Regions from separate parts of the Rhizobium sp. SG570 genome, predicted to be linked through region 1. Evidence: predicted binding sites of a transcription regulator. Region 1 holds the regulator's gene; the other holds the start of a gene.
The links. Region 1 encodes HrcA, which represses chaperone genes, less so after heat shock. Its sites were predicted from a motif close to GTTAGCACTCNCNNNNNGNGAGTGCTAAC; they were not measured.
Positions count from the first base shown of each region.

Region 2: a site for HrcA is predicted at 4,567-4,595, ahead of groES (co-chaperone GroES). Genes of this name have one in related genera too.

Region 1 is NZ_JAAZQI010000006.1:92,078-103,285, forward strand. Features, by position in the region: gene grpE (nucleotide exchange factor GrpE) at 1-459, opposite strand, end outside; gene FHT28_RS14225 (GFA family protein) at 671-1,105, shown strand; gene hrcA (heat-inducible transcriptional repressor HrcA) at 1,109-2,197, opposite strand; gene rph (ribonuclease PH) at 2,370-3,086, shown strand; gene FHT28_RS14240 (VOC family protein) at 3,099-3,515, shown strand; gene rdgB (RdgB/HAM1 family non-canonical purine NTP pyrophosphatase) at 3,527-4,171, shown strand; gene hemW (radical SAM family heme chaperone HemW) at 4,190-5,383, shown strand; gene FHT28_RS14255 (DMT family transporter) at 5,499-6,428, opposite strand; gene gcvA (transcriptional regulator GcvA) at 6,588-7,484, shown strand; gene dnaA (chromosomal replication initiator protein DnaA) at 7,601-9,151, opposite strand; gene rpsT (30S ribosomal protein S20) at 10,025-10,300, opposite strand; gene FHT28_RS14275 (enoyl-CoA hydratase) at 10,493-11,208, opposite strand, start outside.
Region 2 is NZ_JAAZQI010000033.1:15,662-26,869, reverse strand. Features, by position in the region: gene FHT28_RS34155 (DoxX family protein) at 1-273, opposite strand, end outside; gene FHT28_RS34150 (glutathione binding-like protein) at 486-1,193, shown strand; gene FHT28_RS34145 (hypothetical protein) at 1,571-2,017, opposite strand; gene FHT28_RS34140 (hypothetical protein) at 2,188-2,379, opposite strand; gene groL (chaperonin GroEL) at 2,498-4,135, opposite strand; gene groES (co-chaperone GroES) at 4,212-4,508, opposite strand; gene FHT28_RS34125 (sulfurtransferase/chromate resistance protein) at 4,774-5,595, shown strand; gene chrA (chromate efflux transporter) at 5,592-7,028, shown strand; gene FHT28_RS34115 (TIGR01459 family HAD-type hydrolase) at 7,121-7,969, shown strand; gene FHT28_RS34110 (bifunctional riboflavin kinase/FAD synthetase) at 7,985-8,968, shown strand; gene FHT28_RS34105 (DUF3311 domain-containing protein) at 9,103-9,300, shown strand; gene FHT28_RS34100 (sodium:solute symporter family protein) at 9,290-10,765, shown strand; gene ileS (isoleucine--tRNA ligase) at 11,063-11,208, shown strand, end outside.

The DNA.
Region 1 (11,208 bases):
CGCCTGATGGAAATTGGGGTCGAACTTCTGCCCGATCGGTTCGATCTGGCGCACGCCATGGCGCTCCAGTGCCGAGAGCATGGAACGCTCGGTCATCTCGACGCCGTCGATCAGCGTCTGCAGGCCGGCATCGGCGCCGGCGCGCGCTTCGGCCGGAATGGCGTCCAGCGTGCGGCGCAGATTGTCCGCCACTGCAAGCATGTCGCGGGCGAAGCTCGCCACGGAATAGGACTTCGCATCCTTCACATCACGCTCGGTGCGGCGGCGAAGATTGTCCATCTCGGCGGCGAGGCGAAGGTAGCGGTCACGCAGTTCGCCGTTTTCGGCCTTCAGCAGCTCGACCGGGTCCGGCTGAGACGGCTCGGTCGCATCAATGGTTTCCGCTGCGTCTTGAGCGAAATCCGCTGATGTGTCGGCCGCCGCGGCGTCAGGTCCGGTTTTCGTTGTTTCGTCGGTCATGACGGTCTCCGAATTGCTTTGTCTTTTGGATGTGCCCGATATCGAGGTTTAGCCGGAAAAAATCAAGGCTTTGTCGAGAAGATCAGCCAATTCGTGGCATTACGACGGTGGCAAGATACCGGCGGATCAGAGACGCTGGTTGCGACTCGGCTATCCAGGCCTTCTCTCCGGTGATATAGTTAAGCGTATCTCAACACGGCGGGTGAGATCAATGTCCAGCGGCAAATCCCTTTCCGGCAAATGTTTCTGCGGTGCAGTCGAGGTCACCGTCGACGGCGAGCCTATCGCGATGGGCTATTGCCACTGCGATTCCTGCCGGGAATGGTCGGCGGGACCGGTCAATGCCTTCTCGCTCTGGCCGCCCGAAGCCGTCCACATTACCAAGGGTGCAGATCGCATCGGCAGCTACCAGAAGACCGAAACGAGCGTGCGCAAGTGGTGCACGGTCTGCGGGGGCCATCTGCTGACGGAGCATCCCCCATGGGGCGTAACCGATGTTTACGCCGCTGTCCTTCCCGGTCTCGACTTTCAACCGGCATTTCACGCCAATTACGAGACGACGGTGCTGCACATGAAAGATGGACTGCCGAAGCAGAAGGATTTTCCGGCGGAAATGGGCGGATCGGGAACGCTGCTTCCCGACTAGGCGTCAGATCCCTGGCCGCGACAGCCTCGAAATCAGCTGTGCCGTATAATCCACCATGGGTACGATGCGTGCGTAGTTCAGCCGCGTCGGACCGATGACGCCGACTGCTCCGACGATGCGATCGTCATCGTCGCGGTAGGGAGCGACGATGAGCGATGAGCCGGACAGCGAAAAGAGCTTGTTTTCCGAACCGATGAAGATACGCACCCCCGGTCCGCTTTCCGCAAGGTTGAGGATCTCGATGAGACTGTCCTTCTTTTCAAGGTCATCGAATAGCAGACGCAGCCGGTCCAGATCCTCGGCGCCGCCGACGTCGGCCAGCAGATTGGCGTGGCCACGCACGATGAGTTGCGTCGGCTTGCCTTCGGCGTCGTCACCCGACAGCACCGCAATTCCGCGCTCGACCAGCTCATGCGACAGGCTGTCCAACTCCTGGCGGACGCTATCCTTCAGACTTTGCACACGCCGGCGGAATTCCGGAAGGGTCTGGCCGGCCATATGAGCATTGAGGAAATTGGCGGCCTCCGTCAGCTGCGACGAGGTGATGCCGGCCGGCAGTTCGATGATGCGGTTTTCGACCTGGTCATGATCGCCGACAAGCACCGCAAGCGCCTTGGTCGGCTCCAGGCGGATGAATTCCACATGCTTCAGCACGGGATCGCTTTTCGCGGTAATGACCAGGCCGGCGCCGCGCGAAATGCCGGACAGCATGCGGCTCGCCTCGGACATGACCGATTCCATCGGCTGGTCGCGATTGCTCCCGCGCACCTGCCGATCGATGTTGGCGCGGTCCTCGGCGGAGAGGTCACCGACCTGCATGAAGGCGTCGACGAAGAAGCGCAGGCCGATCTGGGTCGGCAGCCGGCCGGCGCTGATATGCGGCGAATAGATGAGACCAAGCTCTTCCAAGTCGCTCATGACATTGCGCACCGAAGCTGGCGACAAGGACATGGGCAGCAGGCGCGAAAGATTGCGCGAACCGAGCGGCTCGCCGTTTTCGAGATAGCCTTCGACGATGCGGCGAAAGATTTCCTTGGAGCGTTCGTCAAGCGCAGCAATGACATCCGAAACCGTCGATGTCGTAAATACCATTTTGCTGCCAAATCCGTTCCATTGAGCCTTAGTGAAAATATAATCATTCAGTTAGCAATCGCAAAAGGGAAAAATGCGGTTACCGCCGCAGTGGGGCATTAAAGCCTGCTTTTCCTTTGCAAAAGCCTCCTCTGGGTCGTAGAAGCGGTCATCGAAGTTTCAGGAGAGTGGAATGCGGCCTTCAGGCAGAAAAACCGATCAGATGCGCAAGGTGTCGTTCGAGCGCAATTTTTCCAAGCATGCGGAAGGCTCGTGCCTGGTCAAGTTCGGCGATACGCATGTGCTCTGCACGGCAAGCCTGGAAGAAAAGACGCCGCCATGGCTGCGCAACAGCGGCAAGGGTTGGGTCACGGCTGAATACGGCATGCTGCCGCGCGCGACCGGCGAGCGCATGAAGCGCGAAGCTGCCGCCGGCAAGCAGGGCGGCCGCACGCAGGAAATCCAGCGCCTCATCGGCCGCTCGCTGCGCGCCGTCGTCGACCTGAAGGAGCTCGGCGAACGTCAGATCACCGTCGACTGCGACGTCATCCAGGCCGATGGCGGCACGCGGACCGCGGCGATCACCGGTGGGTGGATCGCGCTCTACGATTGCATGAAGTGGATGGAAAGCCGCAACATGATCAAAGTCGACCGCGTACTGAAAGATCACATCGCGGCGATCTCCTGCGGCATCTTCGCCAGCCAGCCGGTGATCGACCTCGATTATCTCGAGGATTCCTCGGCAGAAACCGACGCCAACTTCGTCATGACCGGCAAAGGCGGGATCGTCGAGATCCAGGGAACGGCCGAGGGCACGCCCTTCAGCGAAGAAGAATTCGCCACGCTCCTGGGCCTTGCCAAGAACGGCATTGCCGAACTGGTGGATCTGCAGAAGCAGGCGATCGTCTGAGGATATCCTGCAATGGCGGACGCGGCTCTCGAAGGCATCTTGGAAACCGCTCTCTATGCGGACGATCTCGATGCGATCGAGGCCTTTTATAGCGGCATTCTCGGGCTCGAGAAGATCGCACGTGGTGGTAACCGCCATGTCTTTTATCGTTGCGGGCCGGGCGTGCTGTTGATCTTCAATCCGGCCGAGACGATGAAGCCGCCGGAACCGGGCTCCCTTCCCGTGCCGCCGCATGGCACGACGGGCGATGGTCATGTCTGCTTTCGGCTCAGCGGCGACGACATCGAGGCAATGGCCCGGAAGCTGAAGGCTGCGGGCATTGCCATCGAAGCCGATTTTCACTGGCCGAACGGCGGCCGCTCGATCTATTTCCGCGATCCGGCCGGCAACAGCCTGGAATGCGCCGAACCCCGCATCTGGGGCTTATGACGGGACAAGACATGCGCAAACTCGATACCAAGACCATCGTCGTCGCCAGCCACAATGCCGGCAAGATCCGCGAAATCGAGGATCTGATCGGCCCCTTCGGCTTTGCCGCCAAGTCGGCCGCCGACCTCAATTTCATCGAACCGGACGAAACAGGCACGACCTTCGAGGAAAATGCCGCGATCAAGGCCCTGGCCTCGGCGCATGCTTCCGGCCTGCCGGCACTGTCCGACGATTCCGGCCTGGTGATCGATGCGCTCGGCGGCGATCCGGGGGTCTATACCGCCAACTGGGCTGAAACAGCTGACGGCACTCGCGACTTCGCCATGGCGATGCAGAAGGTCGAAACCGCGCTGGAAAAAGCCGGCGCCACCTCGCCTGAACGCCGTACGGCTCGTTTCGTCAGCGTGCTTTGCCTTGCCTGGCCGGACGGACATACCGAACTTTTCCGCGGCGAAGTCGAAGGCGCCGTCGTCTGGCCGCCGCGCGGCACCCAGGGCTTCGGCTATGATCCGATATTCCAGCCGGAGGGATATGAGACGACCTTCGGCGAGATGAGCGCCGACGAGAAGCATGGCTGGAAGCCCGGCAATCCGCAGGCGCTGTCGCATCGCGCCCGCGCCTTCAAGGTCTTTGTCGAAACCTGTCTGGAGGCGTAGGCTTACTTCGTGGAGATCATGGATTCGCAAGACCTGATGCGCGGGGCGCAATTGCTACCGGATACCGGCGAGCCTGGTTTCGGCGTCTATGTGCATTGGCCCTTCTGCGCGGCCAAATGTCCCTATTGCGATTTCAACAGCCATGTCCGTCACCAGCCTGTTGATCAGGAGCGTTTCGCTGCCGCCTTTCTGAAGGAGATGGCATCGATGCGGATGATCAGCGGCCCGAAAACAGTGACCAGCATCTTCCTCGGCGGCGGCACACCTTCGCTGATGAAGCCGGAGACGGTCGGTGCGATCCTCGATGGCATCGCCAGGACCTGGCATGTGCCTGACGGCATTGAGATCACCATGGAGGCCAATCCATCGAGCGTCGAGGCCGAGCGCTTCCGCGGCTATCGCGCCACCGGTGTCAATCGCGTGTCGATGGGCGTGCAGGCACTGAACGACCGCGACCTGAAATTCCTGGGCCGCCTGCACGATGTCGCCGACGCGCTGAAGGCGATCAAGCTGGCGCGCGAGATCTTCCCGCGCATGTCCTTCGACCTCATCTATGCCCGCCCGAACCAGACAGTCGAGGAATGGGAACGCGAGCTGAAGGAGGCAATCTCCTACGCCGTCGACCACCTCTCGCTCTATCAATTGACCATCGAGGAAGGCACGCCCTTCTACGGCCTTCACAAGGCCGGTAAATTGATCGTGCCCGACGGCGACCAGTCGGCGCTGCTCTACGAGGCAACGCAGGAGATCACCGAGCGCGAGGGCATGCCGGCCTACGAGGTCTCCAACCACGCGCGTCCCGGCGCCGAAAGCCGGCATAATCTCACCTACTGGCGCTATGGCGACTATGCCGGGATCGGTCCCGGCGCCCATGGCCGGCTGACCCGCGGCTCGCAAAAGCTTGCAACGGCCACCGAGCGGAAGCCGGAGAGCTGGCTTGAGATGGTCGAGCGCGACGGCCATGGCATGGTCGATCAGGAAATGCTCGGCTTCGACGAGCAGGCCGACGAATTGCTGCTGATGGGCCTGCGCCTGAAGGAGGGTGTCGACCTCGCCCGCTGGCAGGAACTCTCCGGCCGGGATCCAGATCCGCAGCGCGAGGCTTTCCTGCTGGAGCACGGGTTCATCGAGCGGCTGGGCAATTCCCGCCTGCGCTGCACGCCGACGGGAATGCTGCTCCTCGATTCCGTCGTTGCCGATCTGGCCTGTTAGTCACCTCCCTCGAGGGCGGGGCAATTGCATATGGGGCATGCCGGTGCCGCAAGCTCCTTCTCCCCTCGGGGAGAAGTTGGCCCGAAGGGTCGGATGAGGGGGCGCGGCAACGATCTCATCTCATATGCGATTCCCCTGCCCTCAAGAGGAGGGTAAACAGCCGTCCGTCGATCGCCGCAAGGCCGAGCGCGATCATCGCCATGCCGATGAAGTGCTTCGGCTGCAAGTCCTCGCCGAGAATCAGTGCACCGAGCAGGATGGCGCTGACAGGGATGAGGAAGGTCACCAGCATCAAGTTGGTAGCGCCTGCGGTCGCGAGAATGCGGAAGAACAGCACATAGGCGACGGCCGTCGACAGGATGGCGAGGCCCGCGAGCGCCAGCCAGGTTTCGGCCGATGGCATCGCGAGCGTCCAGGGGCGGTCAACGAAAAGAGCGATCGGCAGCAGCAGGACGGTCGAGGCCGTCACCTGACCGGCGGCGGGAATGATGGGCGCCAACCCCATGCGGCGGAAGCGGCGTCCGAATATGCCGGCGAGGGAATAGGTGAAGGCGGCTCCCAATACGGCGAGCTGCGCCAGCACATTCGAACCGAGGCTTGCGAGCACCGACGGGCCGATCATCAGGGCCACGCCGCCAAAGCCGACGATGACGCCGACCAGGCGATTGCCGGTCATCTTCTCATCCGACGTCAGAAGATGCGCGACCACGACGCCGAAAAGCGGTGTCGTCGCGTTGAGAATCGAGGCAAGGCCGCTGGCAATATGTGTCTGGCCCCAGACGATCAGCAGGAAGGGAACAACATTGTTGAGGAAGCCCATGCCGAAGAAGGCGAGCCAGGCCTGGCGATCGCGTGGCATGGAATGCCCGGTCATGCGCACAATGACATGCAGAGCGATAGCGGCAAGTGCGACACGCGCTGTCACGATGGTAAAGGGCGGCAGTTCATGGACCAGAATGCCGTTGAACAGGAAGGAGCCGCCCCAGAGGAGGGATAATCCCACAAGCATGCCCCACTCGACTGCGCCCATGGACTTCTGCGGCATCACGATAGTCTCCAGTATTTCATTCGATTGAGTTTTACTTATGGACGGCCGGAATCTCATACTGTTGCCAACCATCGGAATTGCTGAAATAATCTCGCGATAGCGGGCCTCTGGCAAGCGAGTCTTTCTCACTCCATGATTTAGCTGAACTCAATCATTATGGATCAGTTGCCGTCTCTTTCGGCCCTCAGGGCCTTCGAAGCATCAGCCCGTCATCTCAGCATGACGCTGGCGGCAAACGAGCTGCATGTCACGCCTGGCGCCATCAGCCTGCAGATCCGGGACCTCGAAAGCGCGCTCGGCGTACGGCTTTTCGAGCGCCGGGCGCGCAGCCTTGCGTTGACCACAGACGGCGCCGACTATTTCGCGACGATGCGCACGGCCTTCCGCCTCATTCGCGAGGCAACCACGGCCCTGACGATGCGCTCAAGGGACACAGTGCTGACCGTCGCCTGCACTGCCGGTTTTGCCACGCATTGGCTGGTGCCGCGGCTTCGGCGCTTCGAGCAGGCTCATCCCGATATCGATCTGCGCATCAGCGCCTCGCATCGCATGATGGATTTCCAGCGGGACGGGATCGACATCGCCATCCGCCACGGGCTCGGCGGCTATGAAGGGCTGGCAAGCGAAAGGCTGCTCGATGACGAATATGTGCCGATTTGCACCCCCGAGATGGCGGCGACACTCGGCCCCTCGCCCGTCGTCGACAATCTGGCGGATCAGACCCTGATTCATGATGTCTATCGGCGCGACTGGGAACTCTGGTTGCAAGCTGCAGGCGCGACGCGTGTGGACGCCACGCGCGGGCCGGTCTTCACGGATGGCACCGGGGCTTATCACGCCATGAAGGCAGGGCTCGGCATCGCACTGATGCGCCGCTCCTTCGTCGAGCAGGAATTGGCAGGCGGGACGCTGGTAGCCCCCTTCCCCATCGGGTTTGCCAGCGCACTCGCCTATCATCTCGTCTATCCGCCGGGCGCGCTGGAACGGCCGGCGGTTGCGGCCCTCCGCTCCTGGCTGTTCTCCGAAGTCTCACATGCGACGCCACCGACATAGGCAGGCCCGAACACTCAATCGGTCATCCCCGTCAACATCAAGCAGACAAGGTCACCCAAAGAAAACGGCCGGCGCTGAGGCCGGCCGTGAAACGAAGAGCAGATAGCGCCCGCCGCTTATTCGTTGATGAGGCGCTTGAGCAGCTCGATCTCATGCGACAACTTGGTGTCGCCCGAGATCAGTTCCTCGATCTTGCGCACCGCATGCAGCACGGTCGTATGATCGCGACCGCCGAACCTGCGACCGATCTCCGGGAAGGAGCGCGGTGTCAGTGTCTTCGACAGATACATGGCGATCTGGCGCGGCTTCACGATGACGCGGGTGCGACGATTGGAGACCAGCTCCTGGCGCGAGACATTATAGTGACGCGCGACAATGCGCTGGATGTCCTCGATGCGGACGCGACGCGGCTCGCCGGAACCGACCAGATGCGCGAGAAGCTCGTCGACGCGCTCGACCGTCAGGTTCGGCTCGAAGGAACGGCGGAAGATGAGTTGATTGAACGCGCCTTCCAGCTCGCGACCGCTTGCCGTGACATTGCGGGCGACGTGAGACAGAAGCTCCGCCGGGATTTCCAGCGACGGATCGTCCTGACGGGCCGCATCCAGACGGCGCTTGAGGATTTCAAGACGCATTTCATAGTCCGGTGCCTCGACCTCGATCGCCACGCCACCCTGAAGACGCGAGCGGACGCGTGGATCGAGCGATTCCAGTTCCCAGGGAGCGCGATCGGCAGCGACGACAACCTGCTTGGCGCTGTCGAGCAGCATATTGAGCAGATGGCAGAACTCGTGCTGGATCATCTTGCCCTGCAGGAACTGCATGTCGTCGATGATGAGCAGGTCGATGTTGCGCAGGGAATCCTTCAGCGTCAGCGCATCATTGTCGCGAATCGCGGTTGCGAAGCGCCACATGAAGTATTCCGCCGTCAGATAGACCACGCGCAGGTTGCGCGGATTCTGTACGGCGGCATTGGCGATCGCCTGCAACAGATGCGTCTTGCCGAGACCGACCGTCGAATGAACGAAGAGCGGATTAAACCGCACGGCGCCTGAGCCGGCTTCAGCGATGGTCTTGGCGGCGGCAAGGCTCACCCGGTTCGAGCTGCCCTCGACATAGGTGTCGAAGGTAAAGCGGGAATCGAGCGGCGAGCCGAACAGCGGCATACCTCCCGTCGCAGGCCGGGCAGCGGCTGCCGCGCTTACCGCCTGAGCGACCGCGTGGCCGGCGGGCTGCGCTACAGAACGGCGGATCGGCGCCACGGCAGCCTGATCCGATACAACAGCCTGTTCGTCAGCACCCGGCTTCGCGCTGTGCCGCGTCGCCGTACGCACCAGAATTTCAACTTTCAGGATCTCCGCGTCTTCTGTCTGGAACAAGCCGGTGATCATATCGAGATAGCGATTATTGATCCACGACTTCAGAAAGGTCGTCGGAACCGTAAGGCGCACAACACTCTTGGAGACCGAATGCAGTTTAAGTCGGCCGAACCAGCTGGCATAGACGTCAGGACCAACCTGCGCCTTCAAGCGCGCACTGACACGTTCGAACAAAACATTTTGCGCCACGTCTCCTTTTTCCCCCGCCGCTTCTAGGCAAACCGCACTGAACGCCTGCGCATTGTCCCCGGTTTCCAACGCACCCGTCGTCCTCGTATGTATCTGCATAAAGTGCCGCCTTCCACAGTCTCGTTATAGGACGAAACGACATCGAGCCGCCGTCCTTAGGTCTTCGCCATGACATGACGGTCGCGCTCGTTTTTCAAGCTGCGCCGCATGCCGGTTCATCAGCCGAGCCCAGCCAAGAGGCTTTACAAAAAAACCGCGGCGAAAACTGCTCTTTAAAGCGGCCTTCGTCTTGGCGTTCGTAACCGGAGCATCGGTCGGTCCTCGTATTCCGACCAGTGCCCCAGCGGCTGTCAATTTTTCTCCCCTCCCCACAGCCACGCTTATGACTTAGGCTGCAAAGGACAGACAAGCTTCCTCGTTCCGCCAGCGTTGCCGCTTACGGTCTTAACTCGTCAACTGTTTGAAAAAACGGGGCTGAACTGCTCCGTCACAAGGGACAAAAATCATCCACTCCGCCTTTAGTGGCAGTGTTCGCCGAAGCCGTTTCAGATGATGTCCGCGCCCCTTGTTGAAATGCATTTAGGCAGGATCGAACGCAGATATCAACGATGAATTTTACACAAAATTAAGAGGCAGCCATTGACTCGTGAAGCCGTTTTTGACTGTCACATGGCCTTCAAAAAAGAATCGCTGTTGAATCAAGGAGATTCCCGTTCAGCGCGATTCTCACAGGTTTCAAAACAAAAAAATAAAAAAATCCCTTGACTCACTTGTGAGCCGGCAACGCGTCACGCAGATCACCCAGCGCTGAGATATCCTGCCGCAAGCCTTTGTTTTCAAATGTGTATTTCTGTCACGTCACTGACATGATCAGCCGGCTACATTTTAGCATTATGGCGTTTTTTTGGCCGAATCCAAAAAGCCCGGCACAAGGCCGGGCTCAAGTCTAACGATTAAATCGTTAAGGAAAAATTACGCTGTCGGGGCCGAGAGAGCCTTCACACGCTTGGCAAGACGCGAAACCTTGCGGGAAGCGGTGTTGGCGTGAAGCACGCCCTTGGTCGCGGCGCGAGCCAGTTCAGGCTGGGCGGCGATGAAAGCTGCCTTGGCGAGATCTGCATCACCCGATGCGATGGCTTCTTCGACCTGACGGACGAAAGTGCGAACGCGCGAGCGACGAGCCTTGTTGACATCGGTGCGGCGGGCGATCTTGCGGGTCGCTTTTTTCGCCGAGCTGGTATTGGCCATGTATGCCTCTCTTAGAATTCAAACACAGCTCCGTCACTGCAGCGCGGGCCCTGCGGCCTCTTCATCCAGCAATGCGGGAGCAATTGCGGAAAACCAGAGCGGCTTTCCAAACTGTGGCGGGCATATAACTGGAATGAGCCGCGCCGTCAACGCGGATTCTCGTCAAAGGCTCGTAATTCCGAATTCCGCCCCTCACCGGTTCTTGAAGGCCGGCTTACGCTTTTCGACAAAGGCGGTCATCCCCTCCTTCTGATCCTCCGTGGCGAACAGGCTATGGAAAAGGCGGCGCTCGAAGCGCAAGCCCTCTTCCAGCGTGGTTTCCAAGGCGCGGTTCACCGCCTCCTTGGCCATCAGCACCGAGGGACGAGAGAGCGAGGCGATCTTGGCGGCGGCGGCCAATGCCTCGTCCAGCAGCTTGTCGGCCGCCACGACGCGAGACACCAGGCCCGAGCGTTCAGCCTCTGCTGCGTCCATCATCCGGCCGGTCAGCACCAGATCCATCGCCTTCGCCTTGCCGACGGCGCGTGTCAGGCGCTGCGAGCCGCCCATGCCGGGGATGATGCCGAGCGTGATTTCCGGCTGACCGAACTTCGCCGTCTCGGCGGCAATGATGAAATCGCACATCATGGCCAGCTCGCAGCCGCCACCGAGTGCGAAACCGCTGACGGCGGCAATCACGGGCTTACGCGCCCTGGCGATCTCGTCCCAGCCGCTCATCAAGTCGCCCTTGTAGACGTCAACGAAATCGAGCGGCTGCATTTCCTTGATATCGGCGCCGGCCGCGAAGGCCTTTTCCGAGCCGGTGAGCACGATCGCGCCGATCGCATCATCAAGATGGAAGGCGGCATAGGCCTGCTTCAGCTCGGCAAGCACCGTGGAATTCAGCGCGTTCAGCGCCTGCGGCCGAT
Region 2 (11,208 bases), on a different contig from region 1:
CGGCAGGTGGAAGATAACACCGGTGAACACGCAGAAGGCGGCGAGCAGCCAGCCGACGATGCGGACCTGGAAGCCGATGAGAACGCAAACGCCCGTCACGAATTCGAAGGTGCCGGCGAGATAGGTGAGAAGCGTTGCGTAGGGCATGCCGGCGCCGGCGATCATGCCGGCGGTGCCTGCCGGATCGGTCAGCTTGCCGAAGCCGGCGAAGATGAACATGAAGGCGAGCAGGATGCGCGCCACGAGGATGACGATATTGTTGGTGTTGGACATGATAGTCTCCAATGAAAGCGGTTGGGTCGGTGGCGACAATTTCTGAAGACAGATATTCGTGATTTTTGGGAGATTGAAAAGATAAACAACTGCGCACAATTAGTTCACAATCAGTGAACAATGCTGACGCTCGGCACTCTTCCCATCGGCTCCGTATCGGTTATGGTGACGCAAATTCATCCGCCAAAATCATAATCTTGGAAGGAGCCCCCATGGCCGATCTGTCGTCTTTTCCAATCACGAAGCGCTGGCCCGCCAGCAATCCGGATATCATCCAGCTCTATTCGCTGCCGACGCCAAATGGCGTCAAGGTGTCGATCGCGCTCGAGGAACTGGGTCTGCCCTATGAGCCTCATCTGGTTTCCTTCGGCACCAACGACCAGAAGTCGCCGGAATTCGTTTCGCTGAATCCGAACGGTCGCATTCCCGCGATCATCGATCCCAATGGTCCGGACGGCAAGCCGATCGGCCTGTTCGAGTCCGGTGCGATCCTGGTCTATCTCGCCGAGAAGACCGGCAAGCTTATGCCCAAGGACGCGGCCGGCCGTTACGAGGTGTTGGAATGGGTCTTCTTCCAGATGGCCGGCATTGGTCCGATGTTCGGCCAGTTCGGGCACTTCTTCAAGTTTGCGGCTGATAAGGTTGCCAACAATCCCTATCCGGTCGAACGTTATCGCGACGAGGCCAAGCGTCTTTTAGGGGTTCTGGAAGAGCGCCTGAAGGGGCGCCAGTGGATCATGGGCGACGAATACACCATTGCCGACATCACGACGTTTCCGTGGGTTCGCGGCGTCGATGTGTTTTATGGCGGCCGGGACGTTCTCGAATTCGAGAGCTTCCCCTCGGTCATGAGCTGGCTGGAGCGCGCTCTTGCACGTCCGGCGAGCCAGCGCGGGTTGAACATTCCAAAGCGGGATTGATTGGCTCCGATCTCTTCGGGAGCAGGTCGGTCAGGTCCGTCTTTGTCGGCGTCTATGTGCCTGGCCTCTCACGCCAGCACGCTCCCCGTAGACGGCAGGGCAATTGCTTATGGGGCATGCCAGTGCCGCACAACCCCTTTTCCCCGAGGGGAGAAGGGGTTGTGCGGCGACGATCTCATCTCATATGCGATTGCCCTGCCGTAGACGGGGCGAGGGGGTCGGTCCCGCGTTTGCGGCGGGATCTCACTCAGCAATGAAGGTGCCGATTTTAGAGGACGAGACTCCCTTTCCCTGCTTGCGGGGAGAGGGTTGGGGTGAGGGGCGGGCACGCAGGGGCGACGATGGTGAATTCACCTGACCATCATCGACAGTGGCTTCTACTGCCGGATGGCCAGCTGGCTGCCCGGCTCCAGCTTGAAGCGCGGAAACAGGAAGACGCCGACCAGGCTGCCGGCATGTTTTCCGTCGGCGGCGATGGATTCGCCGACGCAGAAGATTGGCTGGCGATGACCGCCGGTACCAAGGATCGTCGTTGAGTAGCAGAAGCAGGATGCAGCGGTAGCCCCTTGCTCGAAAATATCGAGGATGCGGATGCGATCATGCGCATCATAGCAATGCATCAGGCTCAAGAGACCGCATTCCGAGGAGCTCAGCCCGTGCAGCATGGTGCTCCACTGACCGAGCCGGATGATGCCGCTCGACAGGTCGCCCGTCCAACCTTCGGAAACACAAAACTGCGCCAGAAGATCGGGATCATGCCCCCCGAATTCCAGCGAGCCGGGAGCAAAGGGTGCGGAAAAATTGGCCTTGGCAATCTTGAACAATATGATCCTCACTTGAGCGCATGGTCCCCCGAGCGCGCTTCATTCGAATTCCGTCCATCTTCGGATGGAACGTCTCCCCCGCATGTCGCGCCTTCAGGAAAAGCAGAGCCGCATCTCCGCCGATTCCGTCTTTCGCCATGCTTTTCGGGTTGTCGATCCCGTCTATGAAGTCATTTCAAGTAATAAATCCGGACGCCATCATTCCCTGATGTCATGATTGTACGCAGGCGCTGATTAAGCGTGCCGAAAATAAGTAAAATTTGTGTGCATTGCAGCTTACCCTCTAAAATCGCTGCGCTGGGATTTATAGGGACTTTTTTGAAAACGGCAATGGGGCAGTTTGCGTAAATTTGCATGGCCATGAAACTTGCCGAACTTGCATCAAAACTGTTTCGGCACAAATGAAAAGGGCGACCCGAGGGCCGCCCTTCGTCAATTCCGGATGCCGGATTGAACAGTCATAATAAGGCTAAAGCCCTATCACATCATGTCCATTCCACCCATGCCGCCCATGCCGCCAGGCATAGCCGGAGCGTCCTTCTTCGGCAGTTCGGCGATCATGGCTTCGGTGGTGATCAGCAGCGAAGCAACAGAAGCTGCGTTCTGCAGAGCCGTGCGGACAACCTTGACCGGGTCGACGATGCCCATGGCGATCATGTCGCCATATTCAGACGTCTGAGCGTTGTAGCCGTAGTTGTCTTCGTTCTTGTCGAGAACCTTGCCGACAACGATCGAAGCTTCGTCACCAGCGTTTTCAGCGATCTGGCGAACCAACGCCTGCAGCGCACGACGAATGATGTTGACGCCGGCTTCCTGATCCTGGTTCTCACCCTTGGCGGTGATCTTCGTGGAGGAACGCAGGAGAGCGATACCACCGCCCGGTACGATGCCTTCCTGAACAGCAGCGCGCGTCGCGTTGAGAGCGTCGTCGATGCGGTCCTTCTTTTCCTTCACTTCAACTTCCGTCGAGCCGCCAACGCGGATCACGGCAACGCCGCCAGCGAGCTTGGCAAGACGTTCTTGCAGCTTTTCGCGGTCGTAATCGGAAGAGGTTTCTTCGATCTGAGCCTTGATCTGGGCAACGCGTCCTTCGATGTCGGACTTCTGGCCGGCGCCGTCGACGATCGTGGTGTTTTCCTTGGAGATCGAAACCTTCTTGGAACGGCCGAGCATGTCGAGGGTGACCGACTCGAGCTTGATGCCGAGGTCTTCGGAGATGACAGTGCCGCCCGTGAGGATGGCGATGTCTTCAAGCATGGCCTTGCGGCGATCGCCGAAGCCAGGAGCCTTGACGGCAGCGATCTTCAGACCGCCACGCAGCTTGTTGACGACGAGCGTTGCAAGAGCTTCGCCTTCGACGTCTTCAGCGATGATGAGGAGCGGCTTGCCGGTCTGAACGACGGCTTCGAGAACCGGGAGCATGGCCTGCAGGTTCGAGAGCTTCTTCTCGTGCAGCAGGATGAACGCGTCTTCGAGATCGGCGATCATCTTTTCCGGGTTGGTCACGAAGTAGGGGCTGAGGTAGCCACGGTCGAACTGCATGCCTTCGACGACTTCGAGTTCGGTTTCGGCGGTCTTGGCTTCTTCAACCGTGATGACACCTTCGTTGCCGACCTTCTGCATGGCTTCAGCAATATCGAGACCGATCTGCTTTTCGCCGTTTGCCGAGATCGTGCCGACCTGTGCGACTTCTTCCGACGTGTTGATCTTCTTGGCCTTGGCCTGGAGATCCTTGACGACTTCTGAAACGGCGAGATCGATACCGCGCTTCAGGTCCATCGGGTTCATGCCGGCTGCAACTGCCTTGGCACCTTCGCGAACGATGGCCTGGGCGAGAACGGTTGCGGTCGTGGTGCCGTCGCCGGCGATGTCGTTGGTCTTCGAAGCAACTTCGCGGACCATCTGGGCGCCCATGTTTTCGAACTTGTCTTCGAGTTCGATTTCCTTGGCGACCGTGACGCCGTCCTTGGTGATGCGCGGAGCGCCGAAGGACTTGTCGATAACGACGTTACGACCCTTCGGGCCGAGCGTTACCTTGACTGCGTCGGCGAGAATATCGACGCCACGAAGCATCTTTTCGCGGGCGCTGCGGCCGAATTTTACTTCTTTAGCTGCCATGTCTAAAAACTCCTGAATTCGCATTGTCCGGGTTTATGGCCCGTCAGCTGTATCGGAAAAGGGGAAACCGGCTGGATTAGCCGATGATGCCCATGATGTCGGCTTCCTTCATGATGAGAAGGTCTTCGCCGTCAAGCTTGACTTCGGTGCCCGACCACTTGCCGAACAGGATGCGGTCGCCGGCCTTGACGTCGAGCGGGACGATCTTGCCGGAGTCATCGCGAACGCCGGAGCCGACGGCGACGATTTCGCCTTCCTGCGGCTTTTCCTTGGCGGTATCGGGAATGATGATACCACCCTTGGTCTTTGCTTCGGACTCGACGCGACGAACGACGACGCGGTCATGAAGGGGGCGGAAATTGGTGCTTGCCATTGTCTAATCCCTCGATCAAATGACATTCACGGATCAGCGGGGGATCCGTATGGGCTGCGTTAGCACTCAGCATTGGCGAGTGCTAGCGACGGTGATTTAGGGGTGGCTAGCAAACGAGTCAAGAACGTGCCCGTGAATTTTTTCAAACCGCTCTTCATTGACTTGCTGCCGGTTTTGCCGGAAAATCCTGGGCATGGGGTTTGCGGATACCCCACGAGGCGTCATGCCGGAGTTTCGCGTCCATCTCTTTTGGAAGGGACGTAACATGACTTCGTTCAGCGCCATCACCCCCGAAAAGCTTCTTCGTCTGCTGGGCACGCCGAAAGCGCCCGCGATACTCGACGTTCGCAGCGTCGAGGATTTCGACGCCGATCCCTGTCTGGTGCCGGCCTCGCGCCGCCGGGATTACAAGGATGTTCAGGCTTGGGCCGCCGAATTTCACAACCGGAATGTCGTTTGCCTCTGTCAGCACGGCGGCAAGCTCAGCGAAGGCGTCGCCGCCTGGCTGCGGCTGGCTGGTGCCGCGGCGGAAATCCTCGACGGCGGTCTCGACGCCTGGCGGGCGGCAGGATTGCCGTTGATCCCGGTTTCGATCCTGCCCGATGCCAACGCGTCCGGTGCAACCGTGTGGGTAACCCGCGCCCGGCCGAAGATCGATCGTATCGCATGTCCCTGGCTGATCCGCCGCTTCGTTGATCCCGGCGCTTCGTTTCTCTTCGTGACGGCTCAGGAAGTCGACGGCGTCGCCGAACGCTTCGGCGCGACACCCTTCGATGTGGAGGGGGTATTCTGGAGCCACCGCGAGGAGGAATGCACTTTCGATACCATGGTGAGAGAATTCCGGCTCGACCTCCCGGCACTTCACCATCTTTCCCGCATCATCAGGGGCGCCGATACCAACCGGCTCGATCTTGAACCGCAGGCGGCTGGCTTGCTTGCCGTTTCGCTCGGCCTGTCGCGCATGTTTGCTGACGATATCGAACAGTTGGATGCAGGCATGTTGTGTTATGACGCGCTTTATCGCTGGTCGCGAGACGCGACCCAGGAAAAGCATGATTGGGTATCGCATGGAGCAAGAAGATCGTGAGCGAAACCGTTTTGGCTGACGATCTGGTTGCGAGCCCGTCCCTCAGCGAAGCCACACGCGTGTGGGCGCGCGTCGGCGCCTTGAGCTTTGGCGGCCCGGCCGGGCAGATCGCCCTCATGCATCGCATGATCGTCGACGAGAGGCGTTGGGTCGATGAGGAGCGCTTCCTGCATGCCTTGAGCTACTGCATGCTCTTGCCAGGCCCGGAGGCACAGCAGCTTGCGACTTACATCGGCTGGCTGCTGCATGGCTGGCGCGGCGGTTTGATTGCCGGTCTGCTGTTCATCCTGCCGGGCTTTGTCGTCATTCTGGCGCTTTCGGCTTTCTACGCCATTTTCCATGACACCAGCCTGCTTGCCATGATCTTCTTCGGCATCAAGGCGGGCGTGCTGGCGATCGTCTTGCAGGCGCTGATGCGGCTGAGCGGCCGTGCCCTCAAGAGCCGCTTCCATGTGGCGATAGCGATTGCCAGCTTCGTCCTTCTCTTCATCTTCGATCTGCCCTTTCCCATGGTCGTGCTGCTGGCCGGCCTTACCGGATATGGGCGGGTCCTCCATCGAGCCTGGCGTGACGAACGGTGGCGACCACGATTGCCGCGCCTGACGGCGCCAACCAGCCGCTTCGGATGGCTCGGAGGCGCTCAAGCGAAGGCGTCCGTCCTGACGATCCTGCTTTGGGTATTGATCTGGCAGGCGCCACTGTTGTTGGTGCATGCTCTCCACGGTCCACAGGATGTCGTCTCCGAGGCGCTCAGCGGTGAAACAAGCGTATTCGGCGCCATTTTCTCCTTTTTCTCACGCATGGCGATCGTCACCTTCGGCGGCGCCTATGCTGTTCTGGCTTATGTCGCGCAGACGGCGGTACAGCATTATGCCTGGCTGAAGCCGGGCGAAATGCTGGATGGTCTCGCACTTGCCGAGACGACTCCTGGGCCCCTCGTATTGGTTTTGTGCTTCGTCGGCTTCATGGCGGGATTTCGCAATCCCTTCGGCTTCGATCCTCTGTTTGGCGGTTTTCTCGGAGCGAGCCTCGCGGCCTGGGCGACATTTGCGCCGAGCTTCCTCTTCATTTTCGCCGGTGCGCCTTACATCGAAAAATTGCGCGGCCATTCGGGTCTTTCGGGCGCGCTTGCCGCCATCACGGCGGCCATCGTCGGCGTCATGACCAACCTTTCGGTTTGGTTCGGGCTGCATGTGCTGTTTGCGAATGTCGATCGGCTGGTGCTGTTCAGTCACCCCGTCAGGATTGACGGCGACGATTTCGCCAATGTACCGATCGCTGGTATCGCGTGGCCGAATTGGGGCACCCTTGATATTTCGGCGCTGTTGCTCTTCGTCCTCGCGGCCGTCCTGGTTTTCCGTCAGCGCGCCGGCGTTGCCACCGTGCTTAGCGTTTCTGCCGTGGCGGGTTCCCTGCTCCGGCTTGCCGCTTGAGCCCTGTGCGGCGCAAAAACCTGCGTATCGCTCTTGTAATTTGCCGGCCGGTTTGCGATGTCAGCCCGTGATTTATTTGACGCGAGGACCGCATGGGCAAACGTATCGGAAGCTTTCGCGAGATCGGCGGACTTTATGATGTTGCGCTCTGCGATGTGTGGGGCGTGCTGCATAACGGCGTCTCCGGTTACAAGGAAGCGTCCATCGCGCTGGAAGCGGCCCGCAGCCAGGGTCTGACCGTCGTGCTCATCACCAATTCCCCGCGCGTCGCTCCGAGGGTGGTCGAGCAGCTGCGCGTGATCGGTGTTCCCGACAGTGCCTATGACCGCATCGTCACATCGGGCGATGTCACCCGCAGCCTGATCGCCGAGGGTCCGAAAAAAGTGTTCCTGCTGGGGCCGGAGCGTGACATCGGCATCCTCGAAGGGCTCGACGTGCAGCGTGTCGAGGCGGGCGAAGCCGAAAGCATCGTCTGCACCGGCTTCTTCGACGACGAGACCGAAACGCCTGACGATTATACCGACATGCTGACGGCTTGGGCTGCCCGCAAGGTGCCGCTCATCTGCGCCAATCCAGACCTCGTGGTCGAGCGCGGCCACCGGATGATCCCGTGCGCCGGCGCCATGGCCGCCTATTACGAGCGGCTCGGCGGGCAGACGCGGATCGCCGGCAAGCCGCATCAGCCGATCTACGAAGCCGCGATTGCGGCAGCCCGCGAGGTGCGAAGTGAATTCCCGCTGTCGCGCGTCGTCGCCATCGGCGACGGCATGCCGACCGACGTGCGCGGCGCGCTCGATTACGGCCTCGATCTTCTTTACATCAGCCATGGCATCCACGCCCGCGAATACGTCGTCGACGGTCACACCGACGAAGCAGCCCTCGGCGCCTTCCTGGCGCGCGAGCAGGCCTCGCCGAAGTGGTGGATGCCGCGCCTTGCTTGACCGGAGTGGCAGACGATGACCGTTTTCCATCGCAACGAGACCCGCGACCCGCTTCCCGACGATCTCAAGGGCGGGGTCATCGCCATCGGCAATTTTGACGGTGTGCATCGCGGTCATCAGTCGGTCCTCGATCGGGCGCTGGAGATCGCCAGGGAGCGGGGCGTTCCAGCTCTGGTGCTGACCTTCGAGCCGCATCCCCGCACCGTGTTCAAGCCGGATCGGCCGGTCTTCCGCCTGACGCCGGCACCGCTGAAGGCGCGCTTGTTGGAAGCCCTCGGCTTCAACGCCGTCATCGAATACCCGTTCGACCGGACCTTTTCGCAGCGCTCGGCGGATGAATTCGTCCATTCGATCCTCATCGACTGGCTGCACGCCTCGGAAGTCGTCACCGGCTTCGATTTCCATTTCGGCCACGACCGTCAGGGCGGCCCCGCCTTCCTGATGAACGCCGGCAGCCACAATGGTTTCGGCGTGACGCTTATCGACGCCTTTCGCGACGAGAATACCGAGGTCATCTCCTCGAGCCGCATCCGCACGCTGTTGGCCGAGGGAGACGTGGGCCAGGTCGCCGGCATGCTCGGATATCGCTATACCGTCGAAGCGCCTGTCATCGGCGGCGAGAAGCTCGGTCGCACGCTCGGTTTCCCCACGGCCAATATGCAGCTTCCGCCGGAAATATCGCTGAAGGCCGGTATCTATGCCGTGCGGTTCCGTGCAGCGGACGGCGTCATCCGCGACGCGGTTGCGAGCTACGGCCGCCGTCCGACGGTCACCGACAACGGCGCGCCGCTGCTCGAGACCTATGTCTTCGATTTCAGCGGCGACCTCTACGGCCAGATCTGTTCGGTTTCCTTCTTCGGCTATCTCCGCCCCGAACTGAAGTTCGACGGCCTGGATGCGCTGGTCGCGCAGATCAGGAAGGACGAGGATGAGGCGAGGGCGCTGCTCGCCGGCGTCCGACCGCTTGGCGAAATCGATCGCTGCATCGCATTTTCCTGATATCATGCAAGGGGTTGGCTGGGCGAAGCGTGCCGCACCGCAGCATTTTTTTGCCTTGAGCCAACCTTCATATGCGTTAATCCTTATCGGCGATGAGGCGTGAGTCGGCGCGCCAGTCTCCGAAAGGTATTCGAATGGATAAACGCTTTGGAACGGCGGCCTGCTGGCTGCTCGTCATTCCCTATATCGGCTTGCTCTGGGTCCCCTTCTACAACAGCCATGATCCGGTCTTGCTCGGTTTCCCCTTCTTCTATTGGTATCAGCTGGCCTGGGTGCCGATCACCGCTGTCCTGACGTGGATCGCCTATCGGAGCATGCGCCATGACGACTGAGATCGATCCGACCGCACTCGCCGTCTTCATTTTCTTCTTGGCGCTCGTGACCGTCATGGGCTTTGTCGCCGCGCGCTGGCGCCGGCCGAAGACCCTTGCCCATATTGACGAATGGGGCCTTGGCGGCCGCACCTTCGGCACGTGGATTACCTGGTTTCTCGTGGGCGGCGACTTCTACACGGCCTATACCGTGATCGCCGTCCCGGCCCTGGTCTACACGGTCGGCGCCTATGGGTTCTTCGCGCTGCCCTATACCATCGTCGTCTATCCTTTCGTCTTCATAGTGATGCCGCTTCTCTGGAGGCGGGCAAAGGATCACGGCTACGTCACCGCCGGCGATGTCGTGCACGGCCAATACGGCTCGCGGGCGCTCGAATTGGCGGTCGCGCTCACCGGCGTCATCGCCACCATGCCCTATATCGCCTTGCAGCTCGTCGGCATGACGGCAGTGTTCAAGGCCCTGGGGCTTCACGGCGAACTGCCGCTCGCCGTCGCCTTCATCATCCTGGCGCTCTACACCTATTCGGCCGGCCTTCGCGCCCCGGCGCTGATCGCCTTCGTCAAGGACATCATGATCTACATCGTTGTCATTGCCGCCATCGCGCTCATCCCGGCGAAACTCGGCGGTTACGCCAATGTCTTTGCCGCCGCGGATGCGGACTTCCAGGCCAAGGGGGCAGGCAGCCTGCTGCTCGGCGGCAACCAGTATGTCGCCTATGCGACGCTGGCGCTCGGCTCGGCGCTCGCGGCCTTCATGTATCCGCACACGCTGACCGGCATCTTCGCCTCCAACAGCGGCAATACCATCCGCAAGAATGCCGTGTTGCTGCCGGCCTATACGCTGCTGCTCGGCCTGTTGGCCCTGCTCGGCTATATGGGCCACGCGGCACATCTGAAGCTGGATAGCCCCAATGATGTCGTTCCGGCGCTGTTCCAGTCGCTGTTCTCGAGCTGGTTTGCCGGCTTTGCCTTTGCGGCCATCGCCATCGGTGCGCTGGTTCCCGCCGCCGTGATGAGCATTGGTGCCGCCAACCTCTTCACCCGCAACTTCTGGAAGGCCTACATCAATCCGCAGGTTTCCGATGCCGGCGAGGCAAAGGTCGCCAAGATGACCTCGCTCGTCGTCAAGGTCGGTGCGCTTCTCGTCATCATTTTCCTGCCGACGCAATTCGCGCTCGATCTGCAGCTCTTGGGCGGCATCTGGATATTGCAGACGCTGCCGGCCCTGGTCTTCGGCCTCTATACCAAGTGGTTCCGCGCGCCGGCTCTGCTTGCCGGCTGGTTCGTCGGCTTCTTCGGCGGCACCTACCTCGTATGGGATGCCGGCTGGAAGCCGCTGCACATAGTCACGCTCGGAGACGCAAGCTTCACCGTCTATACGGGGCTGCTGGCGCTGGCAGCAAATATCGTTGTGTCGGTGATCCTCAATGCGGTCATGCCGGCGCGGGCGACGGCACACGCCTGATCGAAGCAATATCCTGTCGGCCGCGGGCGGAAACGTCCGCGGCCTTTCTGTGCGCTGCCGGCATTGTTTCCTCTTCCTTTCCTTGGAAAAAACGCCTATGAACCGGCGATCATGACCCAATTTCGGCTGAGCTTATCGATACGAATTATTGGCCCGGCCTTCCGCGCGCTTTAAGCTGCCGGGAGGTCCGGGTTCTTGGCGCCCGTTCCCGAGGCGCTTTCCGCCGCCGAAAAATCCCCATATGGCTGCGCCTGTTTGGCGCAAGACGCCCGAGACACCGAGGCAATTGTCAGAACTATGACCGATACCGCTGAAAAGATGGATTATTCCAAGACCCTTTACCTGCCGGAAACCGACTTTCCGATGCGCGCTGGACTGCCGCAGAAGGAGCCGGAGCTGGTGAGCCGCTGGCAGGACATGGATCTCTACAAAAAGCTGCGCGC